One region of the Brevibacillus ginsengisoli genome, then DNA from elsewhere that is predicted to be linked to it. Evidence: riboswitches for the same ligand, from Rfam matches in the RefSeq annotation. Region 1 holds a riboswitch; each other region holds the start of a gene.
What was found. Region 1 has a riboswitch for S-adenosylmethionine ahead of ACQCN2_RS06015 (1,2-dihydroxy-3-keto-5-methylthiopentene dioxygenase). Riboswitches for the same ligand answer to the same signal wherever they lie in the genome.

Region 1 (4,230 bases):
CATTGCATAATATCGTTCGGGGGTGAAATGTTACCTTTCCACCAAAAGACCGTTTCATCTGTCTTTTTAAGCTCCGATGGCATGAAGCTAAGCTCCAAAAATGGCTTGATTCCGATTTCCAGCAAGAAATCGAATAGTTGATCGACGTATGTCCAGTTGTATATGATCTCCCCTAGAGTATTGCGATTACAGAGCATCATTTCATCGTTAAATATCCCATGAAATCGAATATACTCAAAACCGATCTCCTTCTGCATTTCTCTCAGTTGCCTACGCCAATCCTCCCTTAATCCTTCAATCGCCCTGCCAAAGGTGGCCAGCTTTCTCCAGTAGTGTGGAAAAGATGTGCCTTCCTGATCTGCTCGGATTACATGAAATCTTTCTTCCGGTGGCACGGATTCCTGTATCGTTTTATTATCAAGCTGCTGGTAGGCGAACAAATTTTCAAAAATAGCGGTATGCTCGATATCCAAATATCCTTTATGAGAGAGATTATCACCGTTTACGTTAGACTCCCTTAACCTGATCTGTTGTTTATATTCGAGTGGCTTGCACTTATATTTCTTTTTGAAGTGTTTATAAAATAGCTTGATATCGGAAAACCCACAACTAGCTGCGATATCAGTAATGGTTTGGTCACTATGTAACAGAAGATCAACCGATGTCTCCAATCGTTTCTGGATCACATACTCCTGAAAGGGTACCCCTACATGATCTTTAAAAAAATGAGACAAGTAATAAACACTTAAATACTCTTGATTGGATATTTGCTGCAAGGAGATTTTTTGTGCGTAATTTTCATCTACATATTTAATGATTCGATCAAGACGTTCCAGATTTTTCTTATGATTTTTCACCTTTACATCATCTACAATGATTGGGTTAAAATACTTGATTAAGTGAAGGAGCAAGGAGTTGACGATGATTACCAGTTGAAACAGGTATCCCTCGCCTTTTTTATTCATTACCCACATCAATTGTGCTAGATAGTGTCTGATCTTATCAAATCTTTCTTGATGCATTTCGTCGAAAAGGAAGGATTTAACGTCAAAAGTCAATTTACCGAGATCAGGATAATAGGAATGAGAAAACTTCGGATTGATTTGGAAGGCCAATAAAATATTGTCTTCCCCTGTTTTATATGTGCTGTGTACTTCATTCCGATTAATTAAAATAAGGTCCTTTTCTTTTAACAAGTAATGGTTTGGTCCAACCATGATACTGAGTGAACCTTTTAGAACAAAAATGACTTCAATTTCATTATGCCAATGCAATTCTACCTCATGAACACGATGCACAAATATATTAATGGGAAGACCAGACTGATATTCAATGATTTCATAGTTGTACTTCATTCAATCACTCCAGGAAATTAAAAATCATCCATTTTATATAGATTAGATTTGTATTTTCATTCTCCTTTAACTATTCATAATTTTCAAGCATTTATGTGTAATAAAGCTTCTCTGGGGCTGTACAGATTTCACTATTTGTGAAAATATAGAATTTATACAGTCTGTTTATTCATTAGAGGGAGGAATAATATGAGGGAAATGATTCGCATCCAAGGAACTCAAGGTATTTTTCATAATCGCATCGTGGGAGTTGTCCTCCACCAAGGTCATGTATTGCTGCATCGCAATATACACGATGATTTCTGGGCTCTTCCAGGAGGCAGAGGCGAAGTTATGGAACCGTCTGAGATCACGATCCAGCGTGAATTCCAAGAAGAACTTGGTGTAACGGTTTCCGTTGAACGATTGCTATGGCTGGTGGAAAACTTTTTTAGCCATGAGAACCTACCTTATCATGAACTGGCTATGTATTATCTGTTATCCATACAAGACAATTCTCTTCCTAGGAATATGCAAGAGGAGTTTACAGGAATAGAACACGATGTCCAGCTGATCTTCCGGTGGTTTCCGCTTGAAGAATTGGAGCATCTCCCGCTTTATCCGTCATTTTTACGAACGGCTTTACAAGAATTGCCCACCACTATTCAACACATTCGGCATTATGATGAACCTGAAGAATAAGAGAGAGTGCCCCGGTTCGGAGGCACTCTTCTTTTATCAGTTTATTTTGCTAGATGGAGTTAACTTATGCTTTTTGAAAGTTTGGATCTTCGTACGGTTGTGCTACCCAGCCATCTTTTTCAATAAACAGACGGACCGCCACCACTTGGCGATTCTCCATCAGGGTAAAGAAATGCGGATTATGTTCAGGCACGGAGATAACGTCGCCCGCCTCCAATTCAACATCGAAATACCCTACTTCTTCAGGTCCTTTGATAATGAAAATCCCCCGGCCTGACACGATCGCACGAATCTCGTCTTCTGTGTGAGTGTGAATGGCCTCAAATTTTTTCAGTAATTCCTCAAGGTTCGGTGTCGCATCTGACAAAGAGATGACATCCCAGATCAAATAGCCTCTACGTTCAGCCAAATCGCGAATCTCTGAATCGTAGGTCGCAAGAATTTGTTGTTTCTCCTCATCGGATAGGGTAAATTTATCCTTTAGTTCTGTGGGGAGCTTACTGGTGTCCCACTGTTCAAACAAAATCCCGTGTTTTTCCAGAAAAGCGAGAACATTTTCTTTACCACTGATTCGTTCATTGGTGTTACGGATTCTGATTTCAGCCATGCTTCATTCCTCTTTTCTTTTTTCATGTATTCATGTCAGTCTTGCCAAACTTCAGAAGATTGGCTCAGTTTCTGGCGTATGAGTATTTCCTTCCATCGTATGACTCATGAAGCAGGAAAAACAAAAAAACTTCTCCGATAAGAAGAAGTTTCACCTACCTCACTCTTATCTGCCAGAACAAAATGTCCTGCTGGAATTAGCACCTTCTACTACGTAGTGGTTGCTGGGCATCATCGGGCCAGTCCCTTCGCCTCTCTTGATAAGAATATTTTGTTAAATTAATCCTACTATAAAACTTGGATTTATGCAATGGAATCTTGCGTCTTCCTTACTGGAAATTGTGAACATCGTTTATTGATCGACTGATATAGTGATGCGCGTTCGTAACGCTTCTTTGGGCTGGACATATAGCAGTTCTTTTTTGAGATTCATCTCATTTGTTTTGGCCATCCAAGGTTCTACACACATGAACGGGGATCCAAGCTCTGTCCAGATCACCATATAACGGAAAAGCTTGTCGTACGTGATCATGACGTTGCGATTGATTTCTGGAAGAGCAAAGCTGACTTGCGGCTCTTGTGTGTCAAGCAGAACGACAGATTCACTCCGCTCGCTTAAATTAAAGGAGCCCTCATACCCCTTAATCCCCCCGTCATTGTAATCAAGATACTGGGTTGCATCGGTTTTGATGTGAATCGTTTTGTGGTCTGTCGCAAAATAAGGATGAAAACCGCTGTACATAGGCATCGGGATTTCTGAGTGATTCCAATATTCCTGATGGATAATGAGCGCATGATCCTGCAGCTCGTAACGGAAAATCAATTCAAAATCAAAAGGGAAAGATCGTTTGGTCTCTTCATTACTCCTCATACCGAGTGTGATTGAGAGCTCATTTTCCTCTTGTATTTGGAGCACTTGCCACGGGTGATTTCGTGCTACCCCATGATTCTTCATTGGGAAAGTCTGGCCGTGAAGTTCATATTCTCCGTGTTCAAGTTGCCCGCAAATTGGGAAAAGAATCGGGATTCCCCCGCGAATATTGGAATCTGGATTATGAAGCGTTTCCTCGTTCAGAAATAATAGTTCATCTCCCAGAAGCTTAAGGCTAATGACGATCCCCCCGCGTTCTGGAACAACTTGAAAAGAAGATTTCGTCTGATGATTCACAAGCTCATAAATGGTTAAGTTGCCTTCCTTGCGAACAGCTGCTTGATTCATTATTACTTCATCCTTTGTCTCATGGCTTATCTCTGTTGTCATTTTTCGATTTTCTTGACCCAAGTGAATCTTTCTTGTGTCCCTCTCCCTGAAATTATAATATGAAACGATGCCATGTCCAAATAACTTCTCTGCGTAGCATAGTCAGAATGCGCTGTCCCCAATACTGGATTTCCCTGACACATAAAAATGGACCCTCTTTTGCGAGGTGTCCATTTTTATGTGTCGAATCAGTTTACATAACAAATGTTATGTAATTTATGTTGTAACCGCTTACATCTTTTTGCCATAAATAACGGAGAACTTATTTGTGTTCACAGGTTTTAACACGCTAAATAAAAAGATCACAACATACATCGGAAGAACATT
Region 2 (4,230 bases), on a different contig from region 1:
AGAATCGATTAAAACGGTCCAAGAACTGATCGAAACCGGTCAAGATGAATCTCAAGCGACCAAGGATGCGTTTCATCAGATTTTTTCCTCAATGGATACAAGTTTAGCGGAAATCAGAGTGGTCGAAGGACAATTTCATCAGTTGGTTCAAGTGATTGAAGAAATAGGTTCAGCTACCATGAAAGTTTCCGTCTCTGCTGAGAATTTAAATCACGCCGCCAAAAGTGTCTAACGCAATTCTCTGATGATTCGTCAATGCAGGAGGCAATCACCATGGAGTATAAACGCAAAGAAATGTTTCGCATGGTATTTAGCAATCCACATAAAGCAACATTACGAATCGTTGAGATTGACGGAGAGCCACAGGTTCAGCTTGATGAAACCGTCATTTTGGTTGATATAAGTTTGCGTGGCGCTAAAATCGAATGTCCACATCAGTATCCAGCCGATTCCCAGCAAGTTCGTCTGCTTCTGCAGCTTCAATTAAATGAAAAGTTGATCTCGTTATTAGGGGAAATTGTGTGGGAGAAGTCCCTAGGCAAAATGAATCAATACGGGATTCATTTTGATATAGATACACCAATTGAGAAAGATTTGTTATGGGAATTGAAGCTGTTTGCCAAGCGTAATTTGCAACGGAAAAACAGCTAATCGAAAAAAACTTCTCTTAATTGCCAAGCGTGACATTCTGGCCATTTACCTGAATTTGAACTTCAAACTGCTTAATGTGCGTACCCAAGAGAGTATTGACAAAGCGGGAGGATTTGGGTGGGACGGTGAGGCTTATGGACTGAATGAGCTCCTTGGTTCCATTTAGTTTAAATACTCTTACCCGAGCGGTTATCGATGAAGTCCCCTTGTTCAAAACCTTGGTGAATACTTTTCTGGAACGGTTAGGAGCTTGTTTCTCTAACGAGCCAGTGGAATAATTGTGGATTGCCAGATCAATCTCCTCCTTTCGAGCTAGCTGCAATATTGAATGATTGCAAGAGGAGATTGGTAAGGGACAAATCATTTGGTTCGTTTCCATCATTTTTTAAGCGATTTTTATTAGGTTTCTTCCCTCTACTTTAATCGTTTTCTTCTTTCGTAGACTCTCGCTGATCCACTCCACTTACTGAGGTACGATCCAATTGTCCTTTTTTCTCATGTAAGGAGTAGCCGTGCATGTTGCTTCCGTGATATCCCATCTCTCGTTTGGTATTCTTGTCGTTGCTTGCTGGCATGATGATCCCTCCTGTTTTACTGTGAAAAAGGTCATGACCGTTTTGTTAGTGTGCTCAAAACTATTGACAAAAATCACAGGTGGTTGTATTATCCAATTTATATAAACCCGATCGGCTAAATGGGTTTTGATTCGACAATTGAAAAGTTTACTCTTATCAAGAGCAGGCTGAGGGACTGGCCCGATGACGCCCGGCAACCTAACATTCAACCGGAATGTTAAGGTGCTAACTCCAGCAGGTACATGTACCTGGAAGATAAGGGGCGGGACCTGGGATCTTAAGCCTCTTTCTTCAAGAAAGGGGCTTTATTTTTGTATAAAAAAAGGGGGAATCACCACATGTTGAGCCTTACGAAGAAACGAATTCATTTGGTCTTATCACTTCTACTTGCGGTTGCCTTGCTTGCAACAGGTTGCGGCCCAGCCTCAAAAGAGACGAAAAATTCCGGTAATACTGACAACGCGAAGAAACGAATTGCCCTGGTCATGCAATTCAACATCGGAACCTTTTCTTCCCAGTACATTGCCGGTGTAAAAGAAGAGGTAGAAAAAGCAGGTGGAGAGGTTACCGTGTTCAACTCGGATGGAGACTTGGGCAAAATGTCCTCCAATCTGGACGCGGCGATCAACCAGCATTTCGACGGCATTCTGATTGACCATGGTACTCCTGAGGCGTTGGAGCAAGGCGTGAAAAAAGCGCTGGAGCAAAAAATCTCCGTTGTCGCTTTTGACGCGAACCTGAATGTGCCAGGTGTAACCGTTCTTCATCAAGGGGACCAGAAAATGGCCGAATTGACATTGGAGAAGCTGGCTCAAGATGCTGGCGGCAAAGGAAATATTGTAAAAATATGGGTCGCGGGCTTCGCACCAATGGAACGTCGTCAGGAATCCTATAAGGCATTCCAATCCAAATATCCTGATTTGAAAGAAGTGGCCGCATTCGGTTCCGCTACCTCCAATACAGCGCTCGACACGCAAACACAAATGGAAGCGATTCTCAAAAAATATCCGAACAAAGGCGACATCACTGCGGTTTGGGCCGCTTGGGATGAATTCGCCAAAGGCGCAACAAGAGCGATCCAACAAGCGGGACGCACAGAGATCAAAGTGTATGGAATCGACTTGAGCGACGAAGATTTACAGTTGATTCAGGACCCGAATTCTCCATGGGTAGCATCGGCTGCTGTTGATCCAACCGATATCGGGCGTGTACAGGTTCGTTACCTGTTCAAGAAACTGAAAGGTGAAACTGTGGATCAGAACGTTGTCTTGGACCCAGTGCTCGTCACGCGTGAGACACTCCCCAAAGAGCCGGTGAAAACAACCGATCTGGCTAAGTATGTAAAAGGATGGGGAGCTAGCGAATTAGGTAAATAATGCAGGATCAGTGTTCCCGATCGGAGTACTCCGGCGGGAACCTTTTACTAACAGAGGGAAATGAGGGATTGATGGTGTCTACCTTGCAACTGAGACAGATATATAAGCGGTTTTCCGGCGTCTCGGCGCTGCGTTCCGTTGATTTTGAGGTGAAGCAAGGAGAAGTTCATTCACTCTTGGGCGCGAATGGGGCAGGCAAAAGCACGTTGATGAAAATCTTGATGGGAGCTTATCAAGCCGACGAAGGCGAAATTCTCCTGGATGGTCGATCCCTTCCTATTCAGTCACCAATTGACGCCAAACGATATGGCATTCAGTGCGTCTATCAAGAAGTGGATATGGCTCTGATCCCGTACTTGAGTGTTGCCGAAAATATTTTGTTGGATCAATTCGTGCAAGCGACCAAACGAGGCCCGATTAATTGGTCGAAGCTTTATCAGGATGCTGAAGAGATTGCCGAGCGCCTTGGGTTTTCGTTATCGGTTCGCAAAAAGGTAGAAGACTGCAGCTTGTCCGAAAAGCAACTGATCTTGATTGCCCGTTCGATCGCGCAGAAGGCCAAATTCATCATCTTTGATGAACCGACAGCCCCGCTTTCAACCACGGAATCGGAACAGTTGTTTAAGTTAATCGGCCAGCTAAAGCAGGATGGGGTGGGAATTATCTACATCTCTCACCGACTGCCTGAGGTTTTTCGCATCAGTGATCGTATCTCGGTCATGCGTGATGGACAACGGATCAGCACCAATGAAGTATCAGAAACCTCAATGGAAGCCGTGGTTCATGACATGCTTGGGCACTCACTTACGGAAGAATTCCCAGAACGGAAGCGTGCAGTGGGGGATTTGCTTTTTGAATGTAAAGGTGTCTCTTTGGAACATAAAGTACGGGACATCAATCTACAAGTACACGCTGGTGAAGTGGTTGCCATTGTTGGCTTAGTGGGTGCGGGCAAGACAGAGCTGGCACGGATTCTGTTTGCAGCTGATCCGTTTCAGGAAGGAAAGCTGTATCTTCACGGACAACCGATTAAGGTTGCGACTCCACGTGACGCGGTACAGAAGGGCATTGTGCTGATACCGGAAGAGCGCCGTAAGGAAGGGCTGCTGGTGGAAGAATCGGTTAAACATAACCTCTCGATCTCGACCCTGAAGAAATGGACATCGTTTTCGTTTATCAAAAAAGGATCGGAAGCCACCATGGCCAAGGATTTGGTGGAGAAGCTGGGGATTAAGACGGCGGGGATTGAACAACAGGTAAGTTACCTTAGTGGCGGCAACCAACAAAAGGTCGTCATCGGCAAATGGCTGCATACGGAAGCTGATCTTTACATATTTGACGAGCCAACCAAAGGTGTAGACATTGGGGCGAAACGAGAGATTTACTCCCTGATAGGTGAGCTCTCCGCCCAACAGAAGGGAATTCTCTATTTCACCTGTGAATTCCAGGAAGCGTTAGGTATCGCGGACCGCATTCTCGTCATGTACGACGGTGCGATCGTCAAAGAAATCAGTGCGGACGAATGGAACCCGGAATCTATTTTGTACTTTGCTAGCGGGGGGCAATAGCATGCAGAAACAAGCAAAAGAACAACTCATTTCGTTTATCTATAAATATGGTACGATCGG
Region 3 (4,230 bases), on a different contig from region 1:
TTTGCTGTATCCAATACCTCCTGGTTGGTGAATCCGTGCGGCAACGATAGCGAAACAATCGGTTTATGTACCAGATCACTTAGAGCTACTCGGGACATAGTAAAATCGACATACAATCGATTACGATACGTATCATCATCTTCTACATGTTTAATGTCTTCCATATAAACCGGGGCAGTGCCTGGTTCCAGCTCTCCCCAATCGTTTTTCTCAATGTGATCATGCAAGCTGTACGTGTGTGATCCCACTTCTACCAGACCTGATCCGATCATTTCTTGAACCTCTTCGGTCGTAAGAGGCGGTATCATGTTCGGGCGTTTCCGTTCGACGCTATCACGCAGTCTGCTTGCTATAACAAAATTGACTGACGGAAAATTGAACTCTTTTAAAATTGGATAAGCTTCTTTGTAAAAACTCTCATACCCATCATCAAATGTAATTAACACGGCATTATTCGTGGACAATACCCCAGTATTAACAAATTGAAGAAATTCCGTTAACGATATGGGGTGAAGGTCGTTATCATGCAAAAACTTCATATGCTCGCTAAACAGCTCAGGAGTAAGTGTATACTCTTTATCCCCTGTGGGAGAGACATGGTGATACATGAGAACGACAACCTGGTTCTGATACCAGTTCATCTTCGCAACCTGGGAATCGGATCGTGGCTCAGTTACATTGGACGGATCTGATTCTGCATTCCTATTGCTTGGTGTAATAGACGGTTTGGAAGGGGTATTTTGTTGCAGAGTTTGCACATTTTCTGTATGTGTCGGTCCATTCAACAGCAAACCGCTAATGACAACAATGAGAAATACAAAGAAAAATGCAATCAAGATTTGATGCCATCTTCTCATGACGAAACCCCCAGTGTACTCCCTTACTCATTTCGACAAAGCCAATTATTCTCCTTTTTGTATTACAATCCAACAAAGGGCAATATTGGGCATACATGTAAAAACGCCCAACCACGGAGGTTAGGCGTTTGGCTTAAGTTTGTTCTTATTTTGCGAGATCAGCCGCGTCTTTTTTCAACGCATCTGCTTTATCTGTACGCTCCCAAGGAACATTCAGATCGTTACGGCCAAAATGCCCATAAGCAGCAGTCTGTTTGTAAATTGGACGACGAAGATCCAATTGCTTAATAATACCAGCTGGGCGAAGATCGAAGTGCTTACGGATTAATGTAACCAAATCTTCTTCAGTCACTTTACCAGTACCGAATGTATCAACACTGATGGAAACCGGTTGTGCTACACCAATTGCGTAGGCAACTTGAACTTCACATTTGTCTGCAAGACCCGCTGCTACGATGTTTTTCGCAACATAACGAGCCGCATAAGCGCCAGAACGGTCAACTTTGGTTGGATCTTTACCGGAGAAAGCTCCGCCGCCGTGACGCGCATAACCACCATAGGTATCTACGATGATTTTACGGCCAGTCAGACCAGCATCCCCTTGTGGTCCACCGATAACGAAGCGACCAGTTGGGTTGATAAAGTATTTAGTTTCTCCATCCAGCAAGTTAGCTGGAACAATTGGTTTGATAACGTGTTCCATCAAGTCAGCCTTAATTTGTTCCAAGGTAGCTTCAGGAGCATGTTGCGTGGAAATAACGATTGCGTCAATACGAACAGGCTTATCGCCATCGTATTCAACGGTAACTTGTGTTTTACCGTCTGGGCGCAGGTATTCCAATGTACCATTTTTGCGAACTTCAGTCAGACGACGAGCCAATTGGTGCGCCATGCTAATTGGAAGTGGCATCAATTCTGGAGTTTCGTTGCAAGCGAAACCAAACATTAAACCTTGGTCACCAGCACCGATCGCTTCGATTTCAGCGTCACTCATTTTACCTTCTTTTGCTTCCAACGCTTGGTCTACACCCAAAGCAATGTCCGCGGATTGTTCGCCAATTGCAAGAATTACCCCGCAAGTGTCAGCGTCAAATCCAAATTTTGCACGGTCATAACCAATTCCACGAATTGTGTCACGAACCAGTTTTTGCATATCAACATAGGTGCTGGTTGTGATTTCACCAGCTACCAGAACTAAACCCGTTGTAACTGATGTTTCGCAAGCTACACGAGCATTAGGGTCTTTCGCTAAAATTGCGTCAAGAATTGAATCAGAAATTTGGTCGCAAATCTTGTCAGGATGTCCTTCTGTAACTGATTCAGAAGTGAACAAATGACGTCCTTTTTGTAGTGCCATGGGCCTACCTCCTTCGCTCTTCTCAAAGAATAGTGTGGGTAGCCGAACCAGGTTTCTTTCACGGCCAAAAAAAAACCTTTTCCCAGCTATTGAGGAAAAGGTGCTTTTTGTATGCGTTCCCTAACCTCTTATCGGCCAGAATGGTATTGCCATCCTGCTGGTTAGCACCGCTTGAACGGTTGCCGGGCTTCATCGGGCCAGTCCCTCTTGCCTGCTCTGGATAAGAGTATCCATTACGCACTATAGAATAATATTTTTTGCATATGGTGTCAATGTCTAATGTGATTTTTTACAGAAGTTTTGTTCAGACTACAAATAGAACCTAACGAATCTCATATTTACCGCGGACCATGATGTATGCGGTGCCCTTATATCCCGGCTCCAGTCGAAGACCCCGATTGTCTGATCGAGCAATTAGCAATAAGTGGTTAGCGGAAACAGGTGCTCCCGCTTGCAAGTCAGCTCCTGCCGTAATATCGGTCAGCCCATCACCATTCACACCTGCAACCGAGACCACATTGCCAGTTCGAACGATAAATTCTGTGCCTTCAAACCCGTACAAAGTTTTGCCTGGCTTCAACTCGGCTACCACTAGCTTTGAACTAGTACTAGCGCCTGCACCCGAACCACCGTTTCCAAGCGCTTGTTGAATTTTTTGGTCAACATAGCTTTTCGTAACAACAGGGTCATCAGCTGATCCAGGTGCGCCAGCGACGTCTGCCCACACCTGACTTGCAAAGATGCTGATGCCTACCAATGTGGCTATCGTAATTCGTTTGGTGTATACGTTCATGTGTGTTTCCCCTTCCTACAAGCTGAATGCTCTTCTTAACAAGACAACCATTTCTGCACGCGTCGCATTGGCGTTCGGATGGAATCTTGAGTAATTATCCCCTTTTACCCAGGAGTGGGAATAAAGCGACTCGATGGCTGGAGAAGCCCAATGAGAAGCCTTGACATCGATGAAAGATGAATAATCGCGACTATAGGTGTATAAGTCCTTTGCGCGCGCAACCATTACGGCCATCTCCGCTCGGGTAATATATTGGTCCGGTTTGATTCGCTCGTTCGGGTACCCCTTGAGAATTCCCATTTTGTACGCCTTCAGCATATCGTTATAGGCCCAATGAGAACTTCTTAAGTCCATAAAAGGATTGGTCGATGATCGACTCGGATAGATTCCGTTTCTGTTTAATGAACGAATAAGCAAAGATGAAAACTGCGCTCGGGTAATGGCCTGATTCGGCTTAAAAGTATAATCACTGTAACCTTTTACAATGCCTAAACTACTCAGATAGGAAATGTCCGCTTTCGCCCAATGCGTACTAATATCACGGTACCCATTATAGAGCGGCTCTCTTTTGACGACGATTCGATACGTGTCGTATTTAAAAGGATTTGAGTTCGTTAACCTGATATAATAAGTGCCTTTCGGTAGCTTCCATCCAAGTATCGTTTTGTTTTTGGCCGATAATTGGGCAACTTCATCTTCGTAAAATAGCGCGTAGTCAAAACCACGTTCACTATATAGCGCTAGCTGCACACCAGATTTTACTGGTATATACGGCGCCTGTATGGTTATATACGAATCGGTGGAAAGCTGAAACGAAAACCAGTCAACATCCGCTCGTGTCGGAAATGTTCCTGTCATTAACGTACCCGACCCAAGTTTGGTTGCCAGACGATAGGTGTCGTTGGGTTCATTCAAATCTTTACGTTCTGGCGTATAGTCTACATCAAGCCTGTACGTGCCTGTAATCTGGTTCCCACTATAATCGCTTACCCTCATGAAGTATTTACCAGGTGAAACATCAAGACTAGACTTCTCCGTAGGGTCTAATCGTTCTCCATCATCTGATTTATCCACAAACTGGTTTCCCTTGGTGATATAGAGGACAGGGTCGGCTCGAAGATTGTCAACGGAAAGCGTAACATTCAGCTTCCCATAATCACGTACATAATAGGAGAACCAATCCATATCGTTAGGTTTGTGAAAATTACCGACAACACTAACCC

Region 2: another riboswitch for S-adenosylmethionine. It lies ahead of ACQCN2_RS03045 (sugar ABC transporter substrate-binding protein); the one in region 1 lies ahead of ACQCN2_RS06015 (1,2-dihydroxy-3-keto-5-methylthiopentene dioxygenase).
Region 3: another riboswitch for S-adenosylmethionine. It lies ahead of metK (methionine adenosyltransferase); the one in region 1 lies ahead of ACQCN2_RS06015 (1,2-dihydroxy-3-keto-5-methylthiopentene dioxygenase).

The regions. Positions count from the first base shown of each region.
Region 1 is NZ_JBNJQR010000002.1:519,421-523,650, forward strand. It holds gene ACQCN2_RS06005 (GH39 family glycosyl hydrolase) at 1-1,355, opposite strand, end outside; gene ACQCN2_RS06010 (NUDIX hydrolase) at 1,545-2,036, shown strand; gene ACQCN2_RS06015 (1,2-dihydroxy-3-keto-5-methylthiopentene dioxygenase) at 2,101-2,643, opposite strand; SAM riboswitch class I at 2,806-2,909, opposite strand; gene ACQCN2_RS06020 (aldose epimerase family protein) at 2,995-3,861, opposite strand; gene ACQCN2_RS06025 (hypothetical protein) at 4,135-4,230, opposite strand, start outside.
Region 2 is NZ_JBNJQR010000001.1:620,012-624,241, forward strand. It holds gene ACQCN2_RS03025 (protoglobin domain-containing protein) at 1-232, shown strand, start outside; gene ACQCN2_RS03030 (PilZ domain-containing protein) at 274-651, shown strand; gene ACQCN2_RS03035 (hypothetical protein) at 668-1,015, opposite strand; gene ACQCN2_RS03040 (hypothetical protein) at 1,071-1,226, opposite strand; SAM riboswitch class I at 1,377-1,488, shown strand; gene ACQCN2_RS03045 (sugar ABC transporter substrate-binding protein) at 1,565-2,602, shown strand; gene ACQCN2_RS03050 (sugar ABC transporter ATP-binding protein) at 2,677-4,170, shown strand; partial or broken gene ACQCN2_RS03055 (ABC transporter permease) at 4,172-4,230, shown strand, end outside.
Region 3 is NZ_JBNJQR010000004.1:93,062-97,291, forward strand. It holds gene ACQCN2_RS09960 (polysaccharide deacetylase family protein) at 1-857, opposite strand, end outside; gene metK (methionine adenosyltransferase) at 1,003-2,214, opposite strand; SAM riboswitch class I at 2,340-2,441, opposite strand; gene ACQCN2_RS09970 (hypothetical protein) at 2,537-3,007, opposite strand; gene ACQCN2_RS09975 (S8 family peptidase) at 3,023-4,230, opposite strand, start outside.